DNA from 3 places in the Thioalkalivibrio sp. ALJ12 genome. Region 2 is predicted to be linked to each of the others. Evidence: predicted binding sites of a transcription regulator. Region 2 holds the regulator's gene; each other region holds the start of a gene.
The links. Region 2 encodes sigma-54, which starts transcription at its own class of promoters, with help from an activator protein. Its sites were predicted from a motif close to TGGCANGNTNCNTGCTT; they were not measured.

Region 1 (7,686 bases), on a different contig from region 2:
GACAAGGCGCAGGACGATCGGACCATCAGGAGCGCGGACGGGCTCGCAGGCGCAGGCTGTCACCGACCCAGCGGCTCTCGAGGATCTCCAGCTCCGCGCGTTCGTCCATGCGCGCCAGCGGCCACTCCACCAGCGGACGGGCACTCGAGCCCAGCAGCAACGGCGCCTGGTACAACAGCCACTCGTCCACCCAGCCCCCGCGGGCCAGGGCGCCGGCCAGACCGGGGCCGGACTCGACATGCAGTTCGTTTACCTCGGCGCGTGCCAGCTCCACCAGCACCTCGCCGAGGTCCAGTCCGCCCTCGGGCGAGTCGCTGGCCAGCGCGATCGGCCGCACATCCGCGCCATGCCCGCGCAACGTATCCGCGACCGGCGAACGCGCGGCATCCGGCCCGGTCAGGACCCACACAGGCCCGCTCTTCAGGATCTGGGCGCCGGGGGGCGTGCGCAGCCGGGCATCCAGGATCACCCTGAGCGGCTGCCGGGTGGGCAGATCCGAGTAGTGCGGGTCATCAGGAAAACCGGCCTGGGCAGCCAGCTGATGCGGTTTCATGCGCACGGTCAGGCGCGGGTCGTCGGCCACCACGGTACCGCTGCCGGTCAGAATCGCCCCGGCGCGCGCCCGCCACAGCTGTACGTCGCGACGCGCGGCCTCGCCGGTAATCCAGCGGGACTCGCCCGAGGCCATCGCCGTGCGCCCGTCCAGGCTCGCCGCGAGCTTGATCCGGACCCAGGGACGTCCTTGCTCCATGCGCTGGACAAAGCCCGGGTTCAGTGCCCGGGCCTCGGCCTCGAGTACGCCGGTTTCGACCTCGATCCCGGCCGCGCGCAGCGCCTCCATGCCGCCACCACAGACCCGCGGGTTCGGGTCCTGCATCGCAATCACGGCCCGGGCCACGCCGGCCTGGATCAGCGCCTCGGTACAGGGAGGAGTGCGACCGTGGTGACTGCACGGCTCGAGCGTCACGTAGACAGTGGCCCCGCGCGCGGCTTCGCCGGCCGCGTGCAGGGCGTTCACCTCGGCGTGCGGCTCGCCGGCACACCAGTGCAGCCCCTCTCCGACGACCTCGCCATCGCGCACCAGCACACAGCCCACCCGAGGATTGGGATCGGCACTGAAGCGGCCATAGTCGGCCAGCTCCAGCGCCCGCGCCATGTGACGCCGATCCTCCACCGCCTGTTCGTGTCCCGGCTGTGCCATCAACTGCCCTCCTGCGAATCCCCCGGTGCGGCGGCATCCGTGTCGGCGAGTCCCTCATCGATCAGGCGCAGCTGTGAACGGCGCATCTCCGGCGTCAGGTCATCCTCGAGCCGCTCGATGGCCTCGCGGAAGGACTGCACACTGGCAAAGCTCAGATAGATGGAGGCAAAACGGATATAGGCCACATGGTCCAGGGCATGCAAGGCTGCCAGGACCATTTCGCCAATACGGTCGGACTTGACCTCGGGGGCCGCCAGGGACGCGAGCTGGCGCTTGATGTCGTCGATCACGCGCTCGACATCCTCGGTCTTCACCGGGCGCTTGTGCAACGCCCGGCGCAGACCACTGCGCAACTTGTCTTCGTCGAAGGCAACGCGCTCGCCGGAGCGCTTGACCACCCGCGGCAGGCTGAACTCCGCCCGCTCGAAGGTGGTGAAGCGCGCCCGGCACTCGCGGCACTCGCGCCGACGCCGGATCTGCTCCTGCTCCGGACCGGCCACCCGCGAGTCGACCACGCGGGTGTCCTGAGCGCCACAGGCCGGGCAGCGCATGGCGGGCCGCCGCTACGCCGCGTTATTCGGGGGCGCCGTAGACCGGGAAGCGGCGGCAGATCTCGACGACCTTGTCGCGGGTCGCGTCGATCACCTGCTCGTTCTCGTGGTCGTCCAGCACGTCGGCGATCCAGCCGGCCAGCTCGCGCGACTCCGCTTCGGTGAAGCCACGCGTGGTCAGAGCGGCGGTGCCGATGCGGATGCCGGAGGTCACGAATGGGGATTCCGGATCGTTGGGCACGGCGTTCTTGTTGACCGTGATGTTGGCGCGACCCAGCGCGGCGTCCGCGGCCTTGCCGGTCATGCCCTTGGACACCAGGCTCAGCAGGAACAGGTGATTGTCGGTCCCGCCGGAGACGATGTCGTAGCCACGCTCGACCAGGACCTCGGCCATCGCGCGGGCGTTGGCGATCACCTGCTTCTGATAGGTCTTGAATTCCGGCTCCAGGGCCTCCTTGAAGGCCACCGCCTTGCCGGCGATCACGTGCATCAGCGGGCCGCCCTGGGTACCCGGGAAGATCAGCGACTGGAACTTCTTGTTCAGCTCCGGCTGGCCCTTGGTGATGATGAAGCCGCCACGCGGCCCGCGCAGGGACTTGTGCGTGGTGGAAGTGACCACGTGGGCGTGGTCGATCGGGTTCGGGTATTCGCCGGCGGCGATCAGGCCGGAGACGTGGGCCATGTCCACCATCAGGTAGGCGCCCACGGAATCGGCGATCTCGCGGAAGCGCTTCCAGTCGACCACGCGCGAGTAGGCGGAGAAGCCGGCGACGATCATCTTCGGCTGGTGCTCGGTGGCCAGGCGCTGGACCTCGTCGTAGTCGATCAGACCCTCGTCGGTGATGCCGTACTGCACCGCGTTGTAGATCTTGCCGGAGAAGTTCGGCTTGGCGCCGTGGGTCAGGTGACCGCCGGCGTCCAGGCTCATGCCCAGCACGGTGTCATGCGGCTGCAGCAGGGCCATGTACACGGCCGCGTTGGCCTGCGAGCCGGAATGCGGCTGCACGTTCGCGTAGTCGGCGCCGTAGAGCTGCTTGAGGCGATCGATCGCGAGCTGCTCGACGATATCCACATACTCGCAGCCACCGTAGTAGCGCTTGCCCGGATAGCCCTCGGCGTACTTGTTGGTCAGCACGGAGCCCTGGGCCTCCATCACGCGCGGGCTGGTGTAGTTCTCGGAGGCGATCAGCTCGATATGCTCTTCCTGGCGCTGCGCCTCCTTGCTGATGGCGCCCCAGAGTTCGTCGTCGTAGCCGTGGATACTCATGTCGATCGAAAACATTCGGATCTCCCGTTTCATTACTTTCGTGGATTCGGTTTCCCGGCGCGCCGACTCACCGGCGCAGGCCTGGGAAGGGGGAAACAAAGACGCGTAATGATAGGGGATGCGGGGCTTTTTTTCAGGTGGCCGCCACGCCATGGCCAGACCACCGTCCAGGTAGCGCACAACGCAAGAATCCAAAGCCTTCCGTATTTTCAGCTACATACGGCCTATTGCGCGCTGCCGGGCAAGCTCGACAGGGTAGCCATGGCCTCCGGCGCGCACGGCCTGGTGTCCCGTTTCTTTACACCCAATCCTGGCCGGGTAAACCCCTCTCGCGGCACTGAGAATGTACCCGCCGGGCGCCACTCACCCGAACGGCGTAGTCGTCGGTGTCACACTTTTTTACGCCCATCCAGTCCCGCTGCCATCCGGCAAAAGGCGCATCCTCCTATCGGTCTGTTTTTTCGAATGAATTAGCGCGCATATGGGAATGGCACCGTTTCTGCATAGCCCTGAGTGCACAAGGACCGGATGGGCCGGATCCGCGCAAGCCACCCAGGGGGCTATTCCCAGGGAAGGTGCATCGAATGAACCCCAAACGTACTACACCCTATTTCGCGAGTGCCGCCCTGTTGCTGGGCCTGGGCCTTTCCGGCGCCGCACAGGCTTCGTTGATCAGCTGCGCCAGCCTGGATGGCGGCGTTGAAAACCGCGTCACCGCCAACATCGGCTGCCAGATCCTCGAACCCCTGGATGGGCATGCAAACGACCCTGTGGGAGGCGACCCCTCCAACTGGATCGTCAACACGGCCGGTGGCACGGGCTTTTTCGGCATCAGTGACTGGCAGTTCGATGGCCGCTGGGAAGATCCGCCGAACAGCAACGGCGATCCGCTGGAGTTTGATCCGGCCGATCCGACCCTCAACCTGGTCACGCTGGACGGAACCTCCCAGGGCGGGACCTGGACACTGGATCCGAGCTTTGTCTACGGCGACCTGCTGTTCCTGTTCAAGGATGGCCGCGGCACCAATCTGACCGGGTTCCTGATGACTGGCTATAACGGCAGCTACCTCTCGCCATTCATTGACCCGCCGTTTGACTTCCCGGGTGCAAGCCCCAAAGACATCTCCCACGTGAGCATCTACTACCGTCCGAACGGGCAGGTACCGGAGCCCCACACACTGTTGCTACTGGGTCTGGGTCTGGGCTTGCTGGGTATCGCCGTCCGCCGCAAAGCACGCAGGGACACGATGGCGGCCTGATCACGTCCTGCTCGACTTGGCATGATGGCGCCCATGTGGCGCCATCATTTCGTTTGGGCCGACGACCGAACGTATATGGCACAACTCAGCCGGACATGTCCGGTTTTTTTACAACCCGCACAAACCCGTTGGCCGTACCTCCCACACCTGGACCCATAACCCGCTGTTTCAACGACGCAATCCCCTCTGCGCACTGGATATGGCACGAAGCGTGCTGCATTCCCGCCTTGTGAGTGATGGCACTTTCAGGCGATCCGCGCCCCAGCCGCATTCATGAGAAACCATGGAGGGACTTTCGTCCCATGGAGGTAAGCTCGATGTCATGCAAGCCATTGCTCTCGTTCCTGGCCGGAACGGTGTTCCTGTTGACCCTGTCGCTCTCCGGGGCCACCCAGGCCGCACTGCTCGATTGCACTGCCCTGTCCGGCAACGTCGGTGACAAGGTCACCAACAATCTCGGCTGTCAGATTTTGTCGCCACTGGATGGCGCAGCCACCGACTCCACCACCGGCGATCCCTCCAGCTGGCTTGTGAATACCGCGGGCGACACCGGATTCTTCGGAATCAGCGACTGGCTATTCGACGGCCGCTGGACCTCCCCCGGGTCGAACAGCTCGACCCTCGCCAGCTTTGATGGCAATCGCCACAGCGGGCAATGGAACCTCGATTCCGAATGGGACTATGGAGACCTGCTGTTCGTGTTCAGTCATGGCAGCGGCACCAACCTGGTCGGCTTCCTGATGACCGGGATCAATGGCGATTACAGCTCACCCTTCACCCAACCGCCCTTCAGCTATCCGGGTGTGGCCACACGCAACATCTCGCATATCAGCGTCTATTACCGTTCGGGCGCGGTCGGCACCGTCCCCGAACCGAAGACGATGCTGCTGATGGGACTGGGGCTCGGCCTGCTCGGGCTGATGCTTCGCCGGAACCGACGCCAGGGGCCCCGTTTTCCGGCCTAGGCGAACGCCCAACGGCCCGTCGCCGCGCCATCAAGGGCACGCCTGTCGGGCGTGTCCTTTACCCTGATTGAAGAGGGGCCTGCACAGGACCGCGGATGACCGAAGGCGAGGCGATCCCCATCGCCCCCGGCCCGCAGGCACAGTCGACCTGAACGCGAACGTGCTATTTGATCGGCGTCTCCCTAGAATCCTCGGCACTGCCGCGATTCGTTCCCGGCATGACCCCGGAGGGCGTATGAATCGATCCAGTGTGCCGAGGGCCGACCGGCGATGGCTGCAACGCCTGCTGCCAGTGCTCACCCTGGTCAGCCTGCTACTGGCCACCACCGCGCAGGCCGAATCGCGCTTCATCAATATCGGCACAGGCGGGGTCACCGGCGTGTATTACCCGGCGGGCCAGCACCTGTGCCGCCTGTTCAACACCCGTCGCGACGAGCACGGGATGCGCTGCACAGCGGAGAGCACCGGCGGCTCGGTCTTCAATCTCAACATGATCCGCTCGGGCGACATGGACTTCGGCGTCGCGCAGTCGGACCTGCAGTACCACGCCTATCGGGGCTCCGGGCGTTTCGAGGAATTCGGGCCCGCTCCCCATCTCCGGGCGGCGTTCAGCCTGCATGCCGAGCCCCTCACCCTGGTGGTGCGCCCCGACGCAGACATCGAGGGGCTGGATGACCTGCCCGGCAAGCGCGTCAACATCGGCAACCCGGGCTCGGGCCAGCGCATCCTGATGGAAGAACTAATGGGGGCGCTGGGCTGGGACCAGGACACCTTTCGCCGGGTGAGTGAGCTGCCCTCGCGCGAGCAGGCCCAGGCGCTTTGCGACAACCGCATCGACGCCTTTGTATTTTCCGTCGGCCACCCCTCGGCCGCGATTCAGGAACCCATCGCGACCTGCAACGCCCGACTGGTGTCGATCGAGGGTTCAACCGTCGACCAACTGGTCGAGGACACCCCTTATTACCTGCGCGCGCTGATCCCCGCCGGCACCTACCCGGGCCAGGACGACGACATCCATACCTACGGTGTCGGCGCCACGCTGGTGACCTCGACCCTTACATCGGAACGCGCGGTCTACGAGATCACCCGCGCGGTGTTCGAGAACTTCGAGACCTTTCGCGGCCTGCATCCGGCCTTTGGCCCGCTGGAACGCGAGACGATGGTGGACGAAGGACTGTCGGCCCCCCTGCATCCGGGGGCCCAACGCTATTTCCGTGAAGCGGGGCTGATCGAATGAGCGATACCAGGGGGACCACCGGGGGGGCCACGGAACCGGCCGACAACGCGGCCGAGACTGCTCAGGAGCTGGAATCCGGCGCACGTCATCCGGGGCGCGGCACGCGCAGCCTGATCTGGCTGACGGCGGTGGCCTGGTCTCTGTTCCAGATCTGGATCGCCTCGCCCCTGGGCGACTGGCTGGATTTCTTTGTCGTCTCGGACACCGAGGCGCGCTCGATCCATCTGGCCTTTGCAGTCTTCCTGGCCTATCTGCTGTTTCCCGCGATCCGGCCGGGCACACGCCACGTGTCCTGGCCACGCGCCATTGGCGTGACCTATGCCCTGGGCGGGCTGGTCCTGATGGTGTTCGGGATCTGGCAATTGCTGGGCCTGGAGCGCCTGGCCGAGGTCTACGTGATCATCGGGCTGACCCTTCTGGTGGTCGCATTGCCGCTGCTGCGCGGCCATGACCCCATCCACCACATACCGCTGACCGACTGGATGTTCGCTGCAATCGCGGCCTTCAGTGCGCTGTATCTGTACCTGTTCCACGCCGAGCTGGCTGACCGTCCCGGGGCGCCCTCGGACGTCGACCTGATCGTCGCCGGGATCGGCCTGATCCTGCTGCTGGAGGCCACCCGGCGGGTACTGGGCCCGGCGCTGACGATCATTGCCGCGATCTTTTTGTTCTACACCTTCGCCGGCCCGATCATGCCGGACATCATTGCCCATCGCGGCGCCAGCTATCCGCGCGCGATGGCCCAGCAGTGGCTGTCCAACGAAGGCGTGTTCGGGATCGCGCTCGGCGTCTCGACCAGCTTCGTGTTCCTGTTCGTGCTGTTCGGCGCGCTACTGGAACGGGCCGGCGCCGGCGACTACTTCATTCGCGTGGCGTTCTCGCTGCTGGGGCACATGCGCGGTGGCCCGGCCAAGGCGGCGGTGATGGCGTCCGGGATGACCGGCGTGGTCTCGGGCTCGTCCATCGCCAATGTCGTCACCACCGGGACCTTCACCGTGCCCCTGATGAAGCGGGTCGGCTTCAGCCCGCACAAGGCCGGGGCCGTGGAGGTCGCCAGCTCGGTGAACGGGCAGCTGATGCCGCCGGTGATGGGTGCGGCCGCGTTCCTGATGGTCGAGTACGTCGGGATTCCCTATGTCGAGGTCCTCAAGCACGCGATCCTGCCGGCCCTGATCGCCTATATCGCGCTGATCTACATCGTGCACC
Region 2 (7,686 bases):
CGGCTGCCCCAGCGACGTAGCACATGGATGGAGGCTGGGTCTTCCGACATCTTCGGCACGCTCGGCCTTCGGCCTTGGCGTGCCGCGTCCGCCAGCGGGCGCCAGACCCCATCGTAGGATGTGATGAGCGCAGCGAATCGCATCAGGGTTTGCCCCGACCGTCGGAACGGTGCGTTTCGCTGCGCTCAACCGCACCCTACGGCGTTGGAGTTGGCTGCAGGCGTAGGGACAGCTTGTGTTTTGACCTTCATCCCCCCGTATGAAGCCCCTTGCGGAAGGGTTCTCGGGACGGACGATTCAAAATAAAAACGGGGGCGCTGACTGTCTCAGCGGAGCCGAAGGCGCAGCGAGTTTCAGCGCCGCCGGCCCGAGGGCCCTGGAGCAAGGTCCCCGGGCGGAATCCGGGTGCGCCTCGACGGGTACTTTCTTGGGCAAGCAAGAAAGCCCGTTGTTGATCAAAAACGGGCGCGGCGCGCTGGCGAGACAGCGCAGGCAGGCGGCGGACCGAAGCCACCGTAAACACCCGAGATCGAACTAGACACAGCCTCGTAAAGGCATGGCGGCAGGAGAGGGGCTAGGCGTCCTCGCCGAAGCGGTTGGCGACGAGTTCGGTGAGGGCGTCGAGGGCCTCTTCGGCGTCCTCGCCGTCGGTGGTGATGGTAACCTCGGAGCCCTGCGCCGCTGCCAGCATCATCACCCCCATGATGCTCTTGCCGTTGACCTCCTGGGCGTTCCGGGAGACGGTCACATCGGACGCGTACTGGCTGGCCAGGCTCACGAACTTGGCCGCCGCACGCGCATGCATCCCCAGACGATTAACGATGGGGACTTCGCGCTGCGGCATCCGAACACTCCTGGTCACAAAGAAGGATGCCATCGTGCCCGCCGGACAGGGCCTTGTTGACCAGCTCCGTCAGCGGCAGATGGCGGTAGTTCAGCACACGGATCAGCATCGGCAGGTTGATCCCGGCAATGACGCGGGCGTTCGCGCCCCGGGCCACGCGACTGGCCACATTGGATGGGGTGGAGCCAAACATGTCGGTCAGGATCAGCACGCCGGAGCCGGAATCCAGCTCGCCCAGGCGCGCCCTCGCGCGCGCCAGCACCTCGTCGGGGTCGTCATTCTGCGACATCGCCATGGACTCGCAATCCTCGGGCAGGTCGCCCAGCATGCTCTGGGCCGTCTGCAGCAGGGTGTCGCCGAGGTTTTGATGCGTGATCAGGATCAGACCAACGCCCATGGACTCACTCCGATTCGAGGGGCAGGGATAGCTCGCGGTGACGGGTGCTAACAGTAACATGTTCGCGCCCCCGCCAGGCAGCCGCCAGCCGCTCCACAAGATAAACCGAGCGGTGACGGCCGCCGGTGCACCCGATCGAAACGGTCACATAGCTGCGGTGATCCTGCCGGATCCGCGGGACCCACTGTTCGAGAAAGCCCTGGATCCCGTCATACATCTCCTCGACCTCGCCATGGCGCGCAAGAAACTCGCAAACAGCCGCATCGCGGCCAGTCAATGGCGCCAGATCGCGCTCGTAGTGCGGGTTGGGCAGACAGCGCACGTCGAACACGAAGTCGGAGTCCAGCGGGGCCCCGTGCTTGAACCCGAATGACTGAAAAAGCAGGGACAGGCGCTCCTCGCCCAGCAGCCCGACGCGGTCGCGCAGGGTGCGCGCGAGATCGTGCATCGACAGACGGGAGGTGTCCACGGTCAGATCCGCCTCGGCCGCAACATGGCCGAGCCAGTCACGTTCGCGCTCGATCGCGTCCACCAGTGGCACGCCGTCGCGCGCCAGTGGGTGTCGGCGCCGCGTCAGGTGATAGCGGCGCAGCAGGACCTCGCTGGAGGCCTGCAGAAACATCACCTCGACCTGCATCCCCTTGCCCCGGAGCTCGCGCAGGAGGTCGGCAAAGCCCTCGAGCGCCGTCAGCCCGCTGCGGACATCCACCCCGACCGCCAGATGCCGGTCTTCGTCCGCGTCGTAATCGCCACTGCGGACCTGTTCGATCAGCCCGGGCAGCAGCGGCAGCGGCAGGTTGTCGACACAGAAATAGCCGGCGTCCTCCAGCGTATGCAGGGCGACCGTCTTGCCGGAGCCCGACAGACCACTGACCAGCAGGAGTCGCATTCAGCCCTCCGGGTCCGGGTTGGGGACGGTGGTTGCAGGGATCGCGCGGTGGTACGGCGGCTCCTCGGGCTCGCCGCTCATCTGCCGGCGCTGACGTGCGCGCAGGTCGTCGCCGGCGACATAGCCCTGCATGTGCAACATGTGGTTGCGCACCGCCGCCTCGATCATCACCGCGATGTTGCGCCCCGGCGCGACCGGCAGGCTGATCAGCGGGATACGCAGCCCGAGGATGCCGATCTCCCCGCGGCGGCCATTCAGGCGGTCATCCGGCACCGGCGAGGGCTCGCCGTGGTCGCGCAGGTCGATAATCAGCCGCAGATACTTGCCGCCCTTGATCGCCGAATCCCCGTACATGGCGCGGACGTTCAGCACGCCCAGCCCGCGGACCTCGAGCAGATCCTGCAACAGGGCCGGGCAGTGTCCGCGCACGATATCCGGGGCGATGCGGGCAAACTCCGGTGCGTCGTCGGCGATCAGCCGGTGCCCGCGCGAGATCAGCTCGAGCGCCACCTCGCTCTTGCCCACGCTGGAGGCCCCGCTGATCAGCACGCCAATGCCGAGGATCTCCATGAACACGCCATGGCGCACCTCGAAATGGGCCAGCCGCTGCTGCAGGAAATAGCGCAGCAGGGAGATAATCTCGTGGCTGCTGGTCGAGGAGCACAAGATCAGCGGCAGCTGCTCATCGGGGACGTCCGGCATCTCCGAGAACGGGCAGGTGTCCTCGGCGAAGATCACCGCGGTCGTCCCGGTGCGGGCCATCTCCAGGATCAGTTGCTCGCGCTGATCATCGCTCAGCCGCGCGATATAGCGCGCCTCGAAATCGCCGATCACCTGGATACGGTTAGGCCGGATCAGGTTGAGGTGCCCGGCGAGGGGCAGGTCGTCGCCGTCACCGCCGACCAGGTTGCGATCCGGTGCGACCTGCTCGCCGTGTACGTAGCGCAGATCCAGGCGATTGCCCATCGCCTGGATCAGGACCTCTACGGTGATGTCGCGCGCGATGCCGCCCTCTCCCAGTGCCTCGTTCATGCACGAATCTCCGGCAGTGCTGGCACGGGGCGTCGTAAGAGAGAAAGTACTGCCGGGAGAGCCATGTTCAGGCGTCGCCGAAGGCCCGGGTCAGTTCGCGTTCCAGGGCGTCCGCGTCGCCGGCACGGCGCAGCGAGGCGATATTGTCGGGCTGCGAGAGACCGCGCGCCAGCTGCGCCAGCAGGTCCAGGTGCGCGCTGGTCGCCGCCTCGGGCACCAGCAGTGCGATCAGGATGTCCACGGGTTCGTGATCCATGGCGTCGAAGTCGACCCCCTGGTCCAGCCGCAGGACCGCGACCCGGGGGGCATCGAGCTCGGCCAGACGCCCATGCGGGATGGCCACGCCATGCCCCAGACCGGTGGAGCCAAGCTTCTCGCGGGCAGACAGGGCCTCGAAGATGGCCCCGCTGGCCGGGCCGGCGGACTCCTCGCCGCCGACGGCCAGCAACTCGGCCAGGGTCTCGAGCGCCCGTTTCTGGCTGGAACACTCGGGCTCCAGCCGGATACGGGCGCGGGTGATCAGCTCGGCAATGGTCATTGCGTTAAAGGGCCTGTTCGCGGTTGCGCTGGGCACCCTCGGCGCGGTGATGGTCCTTGACCTTTTCCTTGTGCTTGATCAGCTGACGATCCACCTTGTCGATCAGGCCATCAATCGCCGCATACATATCCTCGTGACTGGCTTCGGCGTGGATGTGATTGCCGCTGACCTGGAGATTGGCCTCCGCCTTGTTGTTCAGGTTCTGGTTTTTCTCGTGGGTCAGCACCACATGCACGTCGATCACTTTGTCGAAGTGGCGTTCCAGCTTCGCGAACTTTTCGTTCACGTAGTCGCGCAGGGCGTCGGTGATATCGACGTGATGGCCGGTCAGGTTGATCTGCATGGTCAGGCTCCTTTTTGCTTGGTTCCACTGGGCATACTCGCCATCTGCCGGCGTTCGCTGGAAGACGGTATGTGCATAGCCTCGCGGTACTTGGCCACGGTGCGTCGGGCCACATTAATGCCCCGATCCGACAGGATCTGGGCCAGTTTTGCATCACTCAGTGGCTTGTTCGGGGTCTCGCCACCAATCAATTCCCGAATCATGGCACGGATCGCGGTCGCCGAGCATTCGCCGCCATCGGCTGTGCCAACATGACTGGAAAAGAAGTACTTGAACTCGAATACCCCACGCGGGGTGTGCATGTATTTCTGTGTAGTCACCCTCGAGATGGTCGATTCGTGCATCTCCAGGGTCTCGGCGATATCGCGCAGGATCAGCGGTTGCATGGCAACCTCACCATGCTCGAGAAACCCCTGCTGGCGCACGACGATGGCCTGGGCGACCCGCAGCAGGGTGTCGTTCCGGCTGTGCAGGCTCTTCAGGAACCAGCGCGCCTCCTGCAACTGATCGCGCATAAACGCGCTATCACGCGCATCGGAGACCTGCCGCACCATGCCCGCATAGAGATCGTTGATGCGAATGCGCGGCGCAATCTCCGGGTTCAAGTCCACGCGCCAGCCATCGCGGTCATGGCGGACATAGACATCCGGCACCACATATTCCGAAGTGGACTCGCTGATCTGGGCACCGGGCCGCGGATTCAGGGTGCGGATCAGGTCCAGCGCCCGCGCCAGCTCGTCCGGGTCGCGCACGCCGGACTGGCGCTGCAGGGCTCGGTAGTCCCGCTTGGCCAGGCTCTCCATGCCGTTTTCCAGGATGGCTCGAGCCGCGTCACGCGCCGGGGCATCCGGCGCCAAATGGCGCAGCTGGATCTCCAGGCACTCGCGCAGGTCCCGCGCACCGACGCCCAGCGGGTCGCACTGCTGAATCCAGTGCAGCACCGCCTCGACCTCGTCGACCCCCACGGGCTCGTCTTCGCCCTGGCTGATCATCTCCGCCAGCGCCTCGAGTTCACTGTCCAGATAGCCGTCCGGGCTGATCGCGTCGATCAGCGCCGCCCCGATCCGTTGGTCTCGTGGGGTCAGGTGGCTCAGATGCAGCTGCCAGAGCAGGTGATCCTGCAGGCCCTCGTCCTCGCCGTCGGAGGTATTCTCCAGCGGGTCGCGGTCGTCCAGGCCGCGTGGGCTCGGGGCGGGCTCGTAGATGTCGTCCCAGCGACTGTCGGTGCTCAACTCCTCGGGGATCACGTCATCGCCAGCCGTGTCGGCCTGCATGCGATCCCCGTCGACCCGTTCGCCCCCTTCCTCCGGGCGCTCGGGCGGGGCCTCCTCGCCCTCGTCCTCCACCTGCTCGAGCATGGGGTTGCTTTCCAGCGCCTGCTGGATCTCCGCCTGCAACTCCAGCGTGGAAAGCTGCAGCAGACGGATCGCCTGTTGCAGCTGCGGGGTCATCGTCAGCGTCTGCCCCAGCTGCAGATTGAGCCCGGGTTTCAGCATCGCGGTTTGAGGTCCATGGTGACCATCAAGATCATCTTAAGGAAACACTGATCAATGTTCACAGTCGAAAGTTTTCTCCGAGATACACGCGGCGCACCTGGGGGTCGTCCAGCAGCTCCTGCGGGGTCCCGGCGCTCAGGATGCGGCCCTCACTAAGAATATAGGCCCTGTCGCAGATTCCGAGGGTCTCGCGCACGTTGTGGTCGGAAATCAGCACACCGATCCCGCGCTGGGCCAGATGCCCAATCACGGCCTGGATATCACCCACGGAAATCGGATCCACGCCGGCAAACGGTTCGTCCAGGCAGATAAAGCGCGGGTCACCGGCCAGTGCCCGCGCGATCTCGGCGCGGCGACGCTCGCCCCCGGACAGGGCAATCCCAGGGCTGTGGCGCACGGTCTCCAGCTGGAACTCCTCGATCAGGGCATCGCCGATGCGGCGTCGCTCGTGGCGGTCGAGCTCCGAGCGCAGCTCCAGCACCGCCTGCAGGTTGTCCCAAACACTCAGCCGACGGAAGATCGAGGCCTCCTGCGGCAGGTAGCCCAGCCCGGCTCGGGCCCGCGAATGAATCGGGGCCCGGGTGATGTCCCGGTCACCCAGCGTGATGCGGCCACGATTGGGCCGGATCAGGCCGACCAGGCTGTAGAAACAGGTGGTCTTGCCTGCGCCGTTCGGTCCCAGCAGGCCCACGACCTCCCCTGGTGCCAGATCGACGTCGACACGATCCAGCACCGTACGCTTGCCATAGCGCTTGGTCAGCTCGCGGCCGGTCAGATAGCCGGCCATCGGCGCAGATTCGCCACCGGCCGCGGCGGGCGCGCTGGTGTCGAGCTCGTTCATTCGTCGTCTTCGCGGGGCTGGATCCTGATACGTACACGCTCGTCATCGGCCTCGCCACGCTCGGCCTCGATCACATCCGTCTCCAGGTCGTAGACGATGCGCTTGCCGCGCGCTTCCTCGGCTGCCGTGACCACATGCGCCTGGTCGGTCAGGATCACCCGGTCCTCGTTCAGCAGGTAGTCGATGCGCAGCGCGGTGGCGATGCGCATCTCGCCCGTCTCCGGGTCCGGGGACTCCAGCCGCGCAGGCTCGCCGTGGGCCTCCATCTCGTAAGGGCGTCGGTCGCGGCTGCGCACATAGACCTTGTCGGCCTCCAGTGTCATGTCCCCGCGAATCACCACCACATCACCGGTATAAGTGCTTACGCCCCGCCGGTCGTCCATCTCCGCACGATCGGCGGTAATCTCCACCGGCAGGGGCTGCTGCTGGGCAATGACCGGCGCGGCCAGCAGCAACAAGGCACTGCCCAGCAGCACGGGCCATCCGGCCCGGGCGAGCGACGACCCACCACGTTCAGTCATTTGCGGCTTCCTCCTCGCCCGACTCGCTGTAGAGCGTGTACACGTCATGGAACAGCTCTATGGTATCCCCTCGCGAGTCGACGCGCAGACCCGTGCCCCGCTGGAAAAGGCCAGGCTGCTCCAGCGTCGACGGGGCATCGGAGGTGGCGATCATGGTGTCGGTCGCCACCTTCACATCGGCGGATTCAATCACCGTGCGCACGCGCTCGTCACGCTCGGGCTGCACCCCCCGCGTGGGGCCGATCAGGTCCAGGATCTCGTCCATCGGTCGGTGCAGCGCCTCGGGCGCAGTCCAGTGCCATTCGATGCCGCCAGCGTCAAAGATATCCAGGTCGGGGTCGTCGATCAGCTGCGGGCCGTCGCGGCCAAACTCGCGCAGACGCGTCCCGCGCAGGCGGTGACTCAACTCGCCGTCCTCGCCAGTCGCGTGCAGCGTGAAGCCCTCGATCTCCAGCGTCACCTCGCCCTCCGGCTCGTGCTCGCTGGCAACAGCGCCGGCCACCAGCGCCGCCATTGGCAACAGGATCAGCGCCACCGGTCCGGCCACCCACTTCATCCGTCGACGTACTCCGCGAACAGGGCCTCCAGCCGCCCCTGGGCCGCCAGCAGGCCCTCGCAGACCTCGCGCACCGCGCCGCGACCGCCGGGGGCCTGCGTAACCCAATGTGCATGCTGCAATACCAACGGGTGGGAATCCGCCACCGCGATGCCGAGCCCCACACGGCGCATCGCCGGCAGATCGACGATGTCGTCGCCCACGAAGGCGGCCTCGTCGGGCGCGTGGC
Region 3 (7,686 bases), 320 kb from region 2:
GAGGCGTGGCTCGCCAGCTGGGGGATGGGCGCCTACATGATGTTTGTGCTGGCCTTTGTCGTCCTTGCGCTGTTTCCGTTGCCCAGCACCTTCTGGATCCTGCTGGGAGGGGCGCTGTTCGGGCCGTTCACCGGCGGGGCCCTGAGCCTGCTGGCGGCGACCATCGCTGCGATTATCGCGTTCATGCTGGCGCGCACCCTGCTGCAACCCTGGCTGGAACCGCGTCTGGGTCCGCGCAGCGCACGGCTGCGCGAGGATGTGGAGGCCGAGGGCTGGCGCGTGGTCGCACTGACACGGCTGGTGCCGGTCTTCCCGTTCGCCCCGACCAACTACGCCCTGGGCCTGGTGCGTATGCCGCTGACCGTGTTCACGATCACGACCCTGGTCGCATTGATCCCCAGCCTGTTCGCCTATGCCTGGCTGGGCCACGCTACGCGCGAGATGGTGGCGGGTGATACGGACAACCGGGTCCAGCTGGGGCTGGCGATTCTCGCCGTGCTGGCCCTGCTGCTGTTGCTGCCTCGGCTGTTGCGCCGGATCTGGCAGGGGCAGAAAGCCGTCCAGTCGCCAGCCTGAGTCCCGTAGCAACCATGTCGCGGGAGTCACCCTTCCTGTCCGTGATCATCCCGGTACTGAACGAAGCCGAATCTCTCCCGCCCTTGCTGGATACCCTGGGCGAGATCCTCGACTGCGAGGTGATCGTGGTCGACGGCGGGAGCACGGACGGGACTCTCCAGCAGGCAGGGCAATGCGGTGTGAGTGTGCTGTCCAGCGCCCCGGGGCGCGCACGGCAGATGAATGCCGGCGCCGAGCGCGCCCGAGGCGAGGCGCTCTGGTTTCTGCATGCCGACACCACGTTTCCGGACGGAGCCGGGGTGGCGGTGCATGCCCTGCGCGACGCGGTGGCCCGGGACGATCGCGCCTGGGGACGTTTCGACGTCCGCCTGTCGGGCGGTCGCGGAATATTCGCGCTGATCGCCGCGATGATGAACCTGCGCTCGCGTCTGAGCGGGATCGCGACCGGGGATCAGGGCATATTCATTACACGCTCGGCGTTCGATGCCGTAGGCGGCTGGCCGGACCAGCCGCTGATGGAGGACATCGAGCTCTCGCGGCGGCTGAAGCGATCGGTGGGGCGCCCAAGGTGCCTGCGCGCGTGGCTGGTCACGTCGTCCCGGCGCTGGGAGCGGCAGGGCGCATGGCGCACGATCTGGCTGATGTGGCGGTTGCGCCTGGCCTACTGGCTGGGTGCAAACCCGGACGGGCTGGCGCGACTTTATCGTGGTGATGCCTGAACGTCGGCCGACGGATGCGCCGCGCGTGCTGGTCTTTGCCCGCGTGCCCGAGCCGGGCCGGACCAAGACGCGGCTGATTCCCGCGCTGGGTGCCAAGGGCGCCGCACGGCTGCACGAGCGGCTGCTGGAGCACGCGCTGGACGTGGCCCGTCAGGTGGCACCGGACCATGTGGAGCTGTGGTGCACCCCGGATGCCGATCATCCGTTCCTCGAGCGTTGTGCGGAACGCTTTGGCTGTTCCCTGCACAGCCAGGTGGGTGATGACCTCGGGGCCCGCATGCGCCATGCACTGGAGGTGGGGCCGTTTCCGGCACTGGTGATGGGGTCCGATGCCCCAACGCTGGGTGTCGGGGACCTGGTCGCTGCACGTAAGGCGCTGGCTGAAGGGGCGGATGTGGCACTGATCCCGGCGCTGGATGGTGGCTATGTGCTGCTGGCCGCCGCGCGGCCCGTCCCCGGGCTGTTCGAGGCCGTCGAATGGGGCAGCGATCGGGTGCTGGAACAGACCCGTGAGCGGGCCCAGGCGCAGGGTCTTGTCTGGGCGGAGCTGGAAGCGCGGGCGGACATCGACCGACCGGAGGACCTGGTGCACTGTCCGCCGGTGCTCCTGCGTGGCATTGGGGCACCTCGAGAGTCCCCGATCCCAGAGCAGTCGCAAGTCGGCCCAGGCTTCGGGTAGGATGCGCGCCATGAAAGCCTTTGTTGCCTGGGTCGACCGTTCCCCACTGTGGTTGTTTGCACTGTTCGTGGCCACCCTGGGGCTGTCGCCCTATGTCCCCGAACCGCACATCGTCGAGAAGATCCGCTGGCTCTTCCAGGGCGAGCTGACCCGTCCGATCGATATCCTCGACCTGATCATGCACGCCATTCCCTGGCTGCTGATGGCCTTCAAGCTCTATCGCATGAGCATTACGTCGAAAGGCGCTTCCTGACTCGGCGTCTCCTTGAGGCTTGTGGGAACTCGACGGTCCCGACTTGGGTCGCTACGGTGCCTGCCACTTTGACGTGACCAAGGAGAGTCCCATGCGTTTTATTGTTGCTGTTACCGCCGGTACTGACGACCCGACCCGTGCCACCCTCGGCATGATCGCCGCGAACGTGGCCAAGCAGCAGGGCCATGACGTGACCGTCTGGCTGCAGGGCGAGGCCGTGAACATCGCCAACCGCAATGTCTACGACAAGATCGTCGGCCACAACATGCCGGCGATGAAGGACATCGTGGATTCGCTGGTCGAGGAAGGCGTCCCGTTCTGGGCCTGCGAAGCCTGCGCCAACGGCCGCGACGTCGGCGAGCACAACTTTCTGCCGAACGCCGAGATGGCCGGCATGGGTCAGTACGTCCAGGCCGTTGCCGAGTTCGACCGCTCCATGAGCTTCTGATCGAGCGGGCAGGTCCGCGGGTGGGGTGTGATCCCCCGCCCGTTTTGCCCGTGTCTCCTGTGTCAGCCCCTCGAACTGGCACATCGCATGCTTGTTTGTTCCGGGAGTGATCCACGGACGACGAGCATGACCCAGACCCCATCCCCGAGTTTTTCCTTCGAAGAGGCCATTGGCGACTTCCTGGTCGCCTCGCGCAAGTGCGAGGTGGTGAGCCTGGAGCGCCTGCTGGAGGCGGTACAGCTGGTCGGGCGCATCCGCGCGCTGGTGCATCAGCTCCAGCGCGAACGCGGTGCCTCCAGCCTCTGGATCGGCTCCGGTGGCCAGCGCTATGCGGACGAACTGGCGCAGTACCGAGCCGAATCCGACACCACCGCACAGGCGTTTCGTGAACACCTTGATGGCTGGCTGGAGCCCGGGGCCTGTGCCCACGCGCGCAGCCGTCTGCTGGGGCGCATGGCGCTGGCGCTGCATGGCCTGTCGGGTCTGCCCAGCCTGCGGGCGGAGGTCAGCGAACGCACGCTCTCGCCGATGGAGGCGATGCGCGGCTTCAGCGAGCTGATCCGGTCGCTGCTGGCAGTGGTGTTCGAGGCCGCTGACTCCGCCACGGACCCGGAGGTCTCGCGGGCCCTGGTGGCCCTGCTGAACTTCATGCAGGGCAAGGAGCTGGCGGGCCAGGAACGCGCGATCGGGGCCGCCGGCTTTGGTCAGGGCGTGTTCGATGGCGAACTGCGCCAGTCCCTGTTGCACCGGATCGATGCCCAGGAACGCTCGTTTCGGATCTTCTCCGAGTTTGCCCCGAAGCCCGCCTGCGCGGCCTGGCAGGAACTGCAGGGCGCGGGCTTCGCGGCGGAGGTCGAGCGGCTGCGCCGTCAGGCCTGTACCCACGGCGATCTCCGGGGCGATCCCCTGCCGGACCCGGCCCGCGCCGAGACCTGGTTTGCCTGCACCACCGCGCGCATCGACGCGATGAAGGAGATCGAGGACCTCTTGGAGATGCACCTGAACGAGTGTTGCTCGGCGCGGATTACGGCGGATCGCGCGGACCTGGGCGCGGTGCGTGATCGCATCGCCCAGCTGGCGGAATCGGAGTTGAGTGACAGCGTTCCGTATGCGGTGTTCTTTGGGGCGCCGGAGGGTCTGGATCATGAGGAGGATGGTGAGACGGTGCTCAACGTCCCCATCGTCGGACACTCGGTAATGGACCTGGTGCAGCGCCAGGCGACCCGGCTGCAGTCGGTGGAAGACGAACTGCATGCGGCACGCCAGGCTCTGGCCGAGCGCAAGACCATCGAGCGCGCCAAGGCGCTTCTGATCCAGCACCGCGGCCTCAGCGAGGACCAGGCCTACAAGCTCCTGCGCCAGACAGCGATGAACCAGAACCGGCGCCTGTCCGAGGTCGCCGAGGCCACAGTCGCGATGTCGGATCTGCTGGGCAAAAGCTTGTAGCAGCCCCCTTGTGCGGTGCACCAATGCGGTTCGCCTGCACCGCCAGCGCGCCCCAGGGTGGTGCCGCTGTCGGCCGAGTTGCGGTTGGCGTTGCCCTCGCGGGGTTCGATTGAGTAACCGAGACCATCCGATTTTCCCGCGCCATGGCGCGATTCTTCCTCACAGGCTCGATTAGTAACGGCTAATTGGCACACCTCCTGCAGGAGTATCGGCAAGACGAGCCAACGGCGGTTCGTCGCCTGACAACAGGGGGACCCGATGACCGGGTCTCCCATGGGACTGGACAAAGGCGTCCATCACCCGGCTGCAAACGCGGCCGGGCTGATGCGACGCCTTTTTTCGTTTTTGGACGTGTTTGCTGACAAGGGGAGTGAGCCCGCAATGACCGATTACACGAATGACACGAAGCAACCCTCCGGCCTGTCGCGCCGGCGTTTCCTGGGCGGTATGGCCGCCGGGATCGGCGCGACCGCTCTGGGTGTGTCCGGGGCCGCGCCCTGGGGCTATGCGAAGGCCGGCAACGGCAAACCGGAGACCACCGAGGCAAAGCTGGGATTTATCGCCCTGACGGATGCCGCACCGCTGTTCGTCGCGCTGGAGAAGGGCTTCTTCGCCGACCACGGTATGCCGGATGTACAGGTGCTGAAGCAGTCCTCCTGGGGCACGGTGCGCGACAACCTGGAACTGGGCTCGCGCCGCGGCGGCATCGACGGTTCCCACATCCTGACGCCAATGCCCTACCTGATCCATCGTCGCGGTACGCCGATGAGCATCCTCGCGCGGCTGAATCTGGCAGGGCAGTGCATCTCGGTGGGGGATGAGTACGCCGACCTGAAGGTCGGCCTGGATACCGGCGAGTTCAAGACCGCGCTGGCGGAAAAGCGCGCCGGGGGCGACGAGGTGCGCGCGGCGATGACCTTCCCCGGCGGGACCCACGACCTGTGGATTCGCTACTGGATGGCGGCCGGCGGGATCGACCCGAACCGTGACATCTCCACCATCGTCGTGCCGCCGGCGCAGATGGTCGCCAACATGCGCGTCGGCTCCATGGACACCTTCTGTGTCTGCGAGCCCTGGAACATGCAGCTGATCAACCAGGGCATCGGCTATACCGCGAACACCACCGGCGAGCTCTGGCACAACCATCCCGAGAAGGCGCTGGGCATGCGCGCGGACTGGGTGGAGGCGAACCCGAATGCGGCCCGCGCCCTGACCATGGCGGTGATGGAGGCGCAGATGTACTGCGAGGACCCGGCGAATATCGAGGAGGTCGCCGAGATCTGCTCGCGCCGGCGCTACATCCATGCCCCGTACGGCGACATCATCGACCGCATGCAGGGGCACTTCGACTACGGCACCGGCCGCGTGGTCGAGGATCATCCCGACCGCATGCGCTACTGGAACGACCAGGCCTCCTATCCCTTCAAGAGCCACGACCTGTGGTTCCTCACCGAGGACATCCGCTGGGGCTACCTGCCGCCGGATCTCGACATGCAGACCCTGGTGGACGAGGTCAACCGCGAGGACATCTGGCGCGAGGCGGCCGACACGCTCGGCATTGACTCGGCCGACATCCCCGAGTCCACCTCGCGCGGCAAGGAAACGTTCTTCGACGGCAAGGTCTTCGACCCGGAAGACCCGCAGGCCTACCTCGACAGCCTGGAGATCAAGGCGCTCGCGTCCTGACGCGACGGCCCGACGCCCCCTGCACAGACGATTCAAGAGGATTCAATGATGAGTGCCATTCTCGATCGCAACATGACCTTCGGCGCCGGGCGCGAACGCCCGGCGGCCGCGGAGACCCCCACGGCCCCGGTGGCCCGACCGGCGGCGCCGTCGGCGCGGTCCGGCGGTGCCCCGCCGCCCGAGCCCGGGGCCTGGGGGCGGCGTTTGCGCAACGCGGCCACCGTGGTCCTGCCGCCGGTGATCGTGACCGCGTTTTTTTTGCTCCTTTGGGAAATGATGACGTCCTCCCAGGGAGCCGTACTGCCCGGCCCGAGTCAGGTGATCACCGACACCTGGGAACTGATCGTCAATCCGTTCTATGACTACGGCGGCAACGACGTGGGCATGGCCTGGCAGCTGCTCGCGAGTCTCGAGCGTGTGGCCTACGGCTACGCCCTGGCGGTAGTCGCCGGGATCGGTCTCGGCGTGCTGGTCGGCCAGTCCACCTGGGCGATGCGCGGGTTGGACCCGCTGTTCCAGGTGCTGCGCACCGTGCCGCCGCTGGCCTGGCTGCCGATCTCCCTGGCTGCCTTCCAGGCCAGCAACCCGTCGGCGATCTTCGTGATCTTCATCACTGCGATCTGGCCGATCATCATCAACACCTCGGTCGGCATCCGGAACATCTCGCAGGACTACGTGAACGTGGCCCGCGTGCTTCGCCTGAACGGCTATGAGTACTTCACCAAGATCATGCTCCCGGCCGCCGCGCCGTATGTCTTCTCCGGTCTGCGCATCGGCATCGGTCTCGCCTGGCTGGCGATCGTCGCCGCCGAGATGCTGATCGGCGGGGTCGGCATCGGCTTCTTCATCTGGGATGCCTGGAACGCCTCCATGCTCAGCGACATCGTGCTGGCCCTGGTCTACGTCGGCCTGGTCGGGTTCTTCCTCGACCGTCTGGTCGCGATCGTCGGCAACTGGGTAACCCGCGGCACGCAGGCCGGCTGAGCCGGCCCCCTCACAGGAGAAACATCATGACCAGCTATCTCTCCATCGAACACGTCCACAAGACCTTTGGCGAAGGCCCGACAGCCAGCGAGGTGCTGCGCGACGTCGACCTGCACGTGGACCGCGGCGAGTTCATCTCCATCATCGGCCACTCCGGCTGCGGCAAGTCGACGGTGCTCAATATCGTCGCCGGGCTGCTGGAGACCAGCACCGGCGCGGTGATCCTGGACGGCAAGGAGGTCAGCAAGCCGGGCCCGGACCGCAGCGTCGTGTTCCAGAACCACTCCCTGCTGCCCTGGCTGACCGTGCGCGACAACGTGGCGCTGGCGGTGGACAAGACCTTCAAGGGCACCAAGTCCGCCGCCGAGCGCCGCGAATGGGTACTGCAGACTCTGGACATGGTCGGCATGAGCCACGCGCTGGACAAGCGCCCGGACGAGATTTCCGGCGGCATGAAGCAGCGCGTGGGCATCGCCCGGGCCCTGGCGATGGAGCCGAAGGTGCTGCTGATGGACGAGCCCTTCGGTGCGCTGGACGCGCTGACCCGGGCGCACCTGCAGGACGAGGTGATGCGCATCCAGTCGGATCTGGGCAACACCGTGCTGATGGTCACCCACGACGTGGACGAGGCGGTGCTGCTGTCCGACCGCATCGTGATGATGACCAACGGCCCGGCCGCGACCATCGGCGAGATCCTGGAGATCGACCTGCCGAAGCCGCGCGAGCGCCTGGCGATGGCCGACAACGCCGAATACAACCACTACCGGGCCGAGGTGCTGCGCTTTCTCCACGAGCGCCACAAGAACCCCGAGTCGGAGGCCGCGTGATGGATACCGCGAACGAGAAGCCGCGGCTGGTCCTGATCGGCAACGGCATGGCCGGGATGCGTACGGTC

Region 1: F467_RS0111355 (PEP-CTERM sorting domain-containing protein) is a predicted target of sigma-54. The motif match lies at 4,479-4,495, and genes of this name have one in related genera.
Region 3: F467_RS0105660 (CmpA/NrtA family ABC transporter substrate-binding protein) is a predicted target of sigma-54. The motif match lies at 4,308-4,324, and genes of this name have one in related genera.

Annotation. Positions count from the first base shown of each region.
Region 1 covers NZ_KB899540.1:231,902-239,587, forward strand. Annotated here, with positions in the region: gene ribD (bifunctional diaminohydroxyphosphoribosylaminopyrimidine deaminase/5-amino-6-(5-phosphoribosylamino)uracil reductase RibD) at 26-1,201, opposite strand; gene nrdR (transcriptional regulator NrdR) at 1,201-1,752, opposite strand; gene glyA (serine hydroxymethyltransferase) at 1,775-3,034, opposite strand; gene F467_RS0111350 (PEP-CTERM sorting domain-containing protein) at 3,604-4,278, shown strand; gene F467_RS0111355 (PEP-CTERM sorting domain-containing protein) at 4,611-5,243, shown strand; gene F467_RS0111360 (TAXI family TRAP transporter solute-binding subunit) at 5,479-6,480, shown strand; gene F467_RS0111365 (TRAP transporter permease) at 6,477-7,686, shown strand, end outside.
Region 2 covers NZ_KB899538.1:859,713-867,398, reverse strand. Annotated here, with positions in the region: gene F467_RS0104135 (HPr family phosphocarrier protein) at 575-844, opposite strand; gene F467_RS0104130 (PTS sugar transporter subunit IIA) at 816-1,241, opposite strand; gene rapZ (RNase adapter RapZ) at 1,246-2,130, opposite strand; gene hprK (HPr(Ser) kinase/phosphatase) at 2,131-3,162, opposite strand; gene F467_RS0104115 (PTS sugar transporter subunit IIA) at 3,230-3,700, opposite strand; gene hpf (ribosome hibernation-promoting factor, HPF/YfiA family) at 3,705-4,043, opposite strand; gene F467_RS0104105 (RNA polymerase factor sigma-54) at 4,046-5,539, opposite strand; gene lptB (LPS export ABC transporter ATP-binding protein) at 5,598-6,326, opposite strand; gene lptA (lipopolysaccharide transport periplasmic protein LptA) at 6,377-6,901, opposite strand; gene lptC (LPS export ABC transporter periplasmic protein LptC) at 6,894-7,457, opposite strand; gene kdsC (3-deoxy-manno-octulosonate-8-phosphatase KdsC) at 7,454-7,686, opposite strand, start outside.
Region 3 covers NZ_KB899538.1:1,179,664-1,187,349, forward strand. Annotated here, with positions in the region: gene F467_RS0105630 (TVP38/TMEM64 family protein) at 1-576, shown strand, start outside; gene F467_RS0105635 (TIGR04283 family arsenosugar biosynthesis glycosyltransferase) at 591-1,295, shown strand; gene F467_RS0105640 (TIGR04282 family arsenosugar biosynthesis glycosyltransferase) at 1,288-1,974, shown strand; gene F467_RS0105645 (hypothetical protein) at 1,985-2,227, shown strand; gene F467_RS0105650 (DsrE family protein) at 2,319-2,675, shown strand; gene F467_RS0105655 (nitrate regulatory protein) at 2,802-4,121, shown strand; gene F467_RS0105660 (CmpA/NrtA family ABC transporter substrate-binding protein) at 4,503-5,807, shown strand; gene ntrB (nitrate ABC transporter permease) at 5,856-6,791, shown strand; gene F467_RS0105670 (ABC transporter ATP-binding protein) at 6,818-7,618, shown strand; gene nirB (nitrite reductase large subunit NirB) at 7,618-7,686, shown strand, end outside.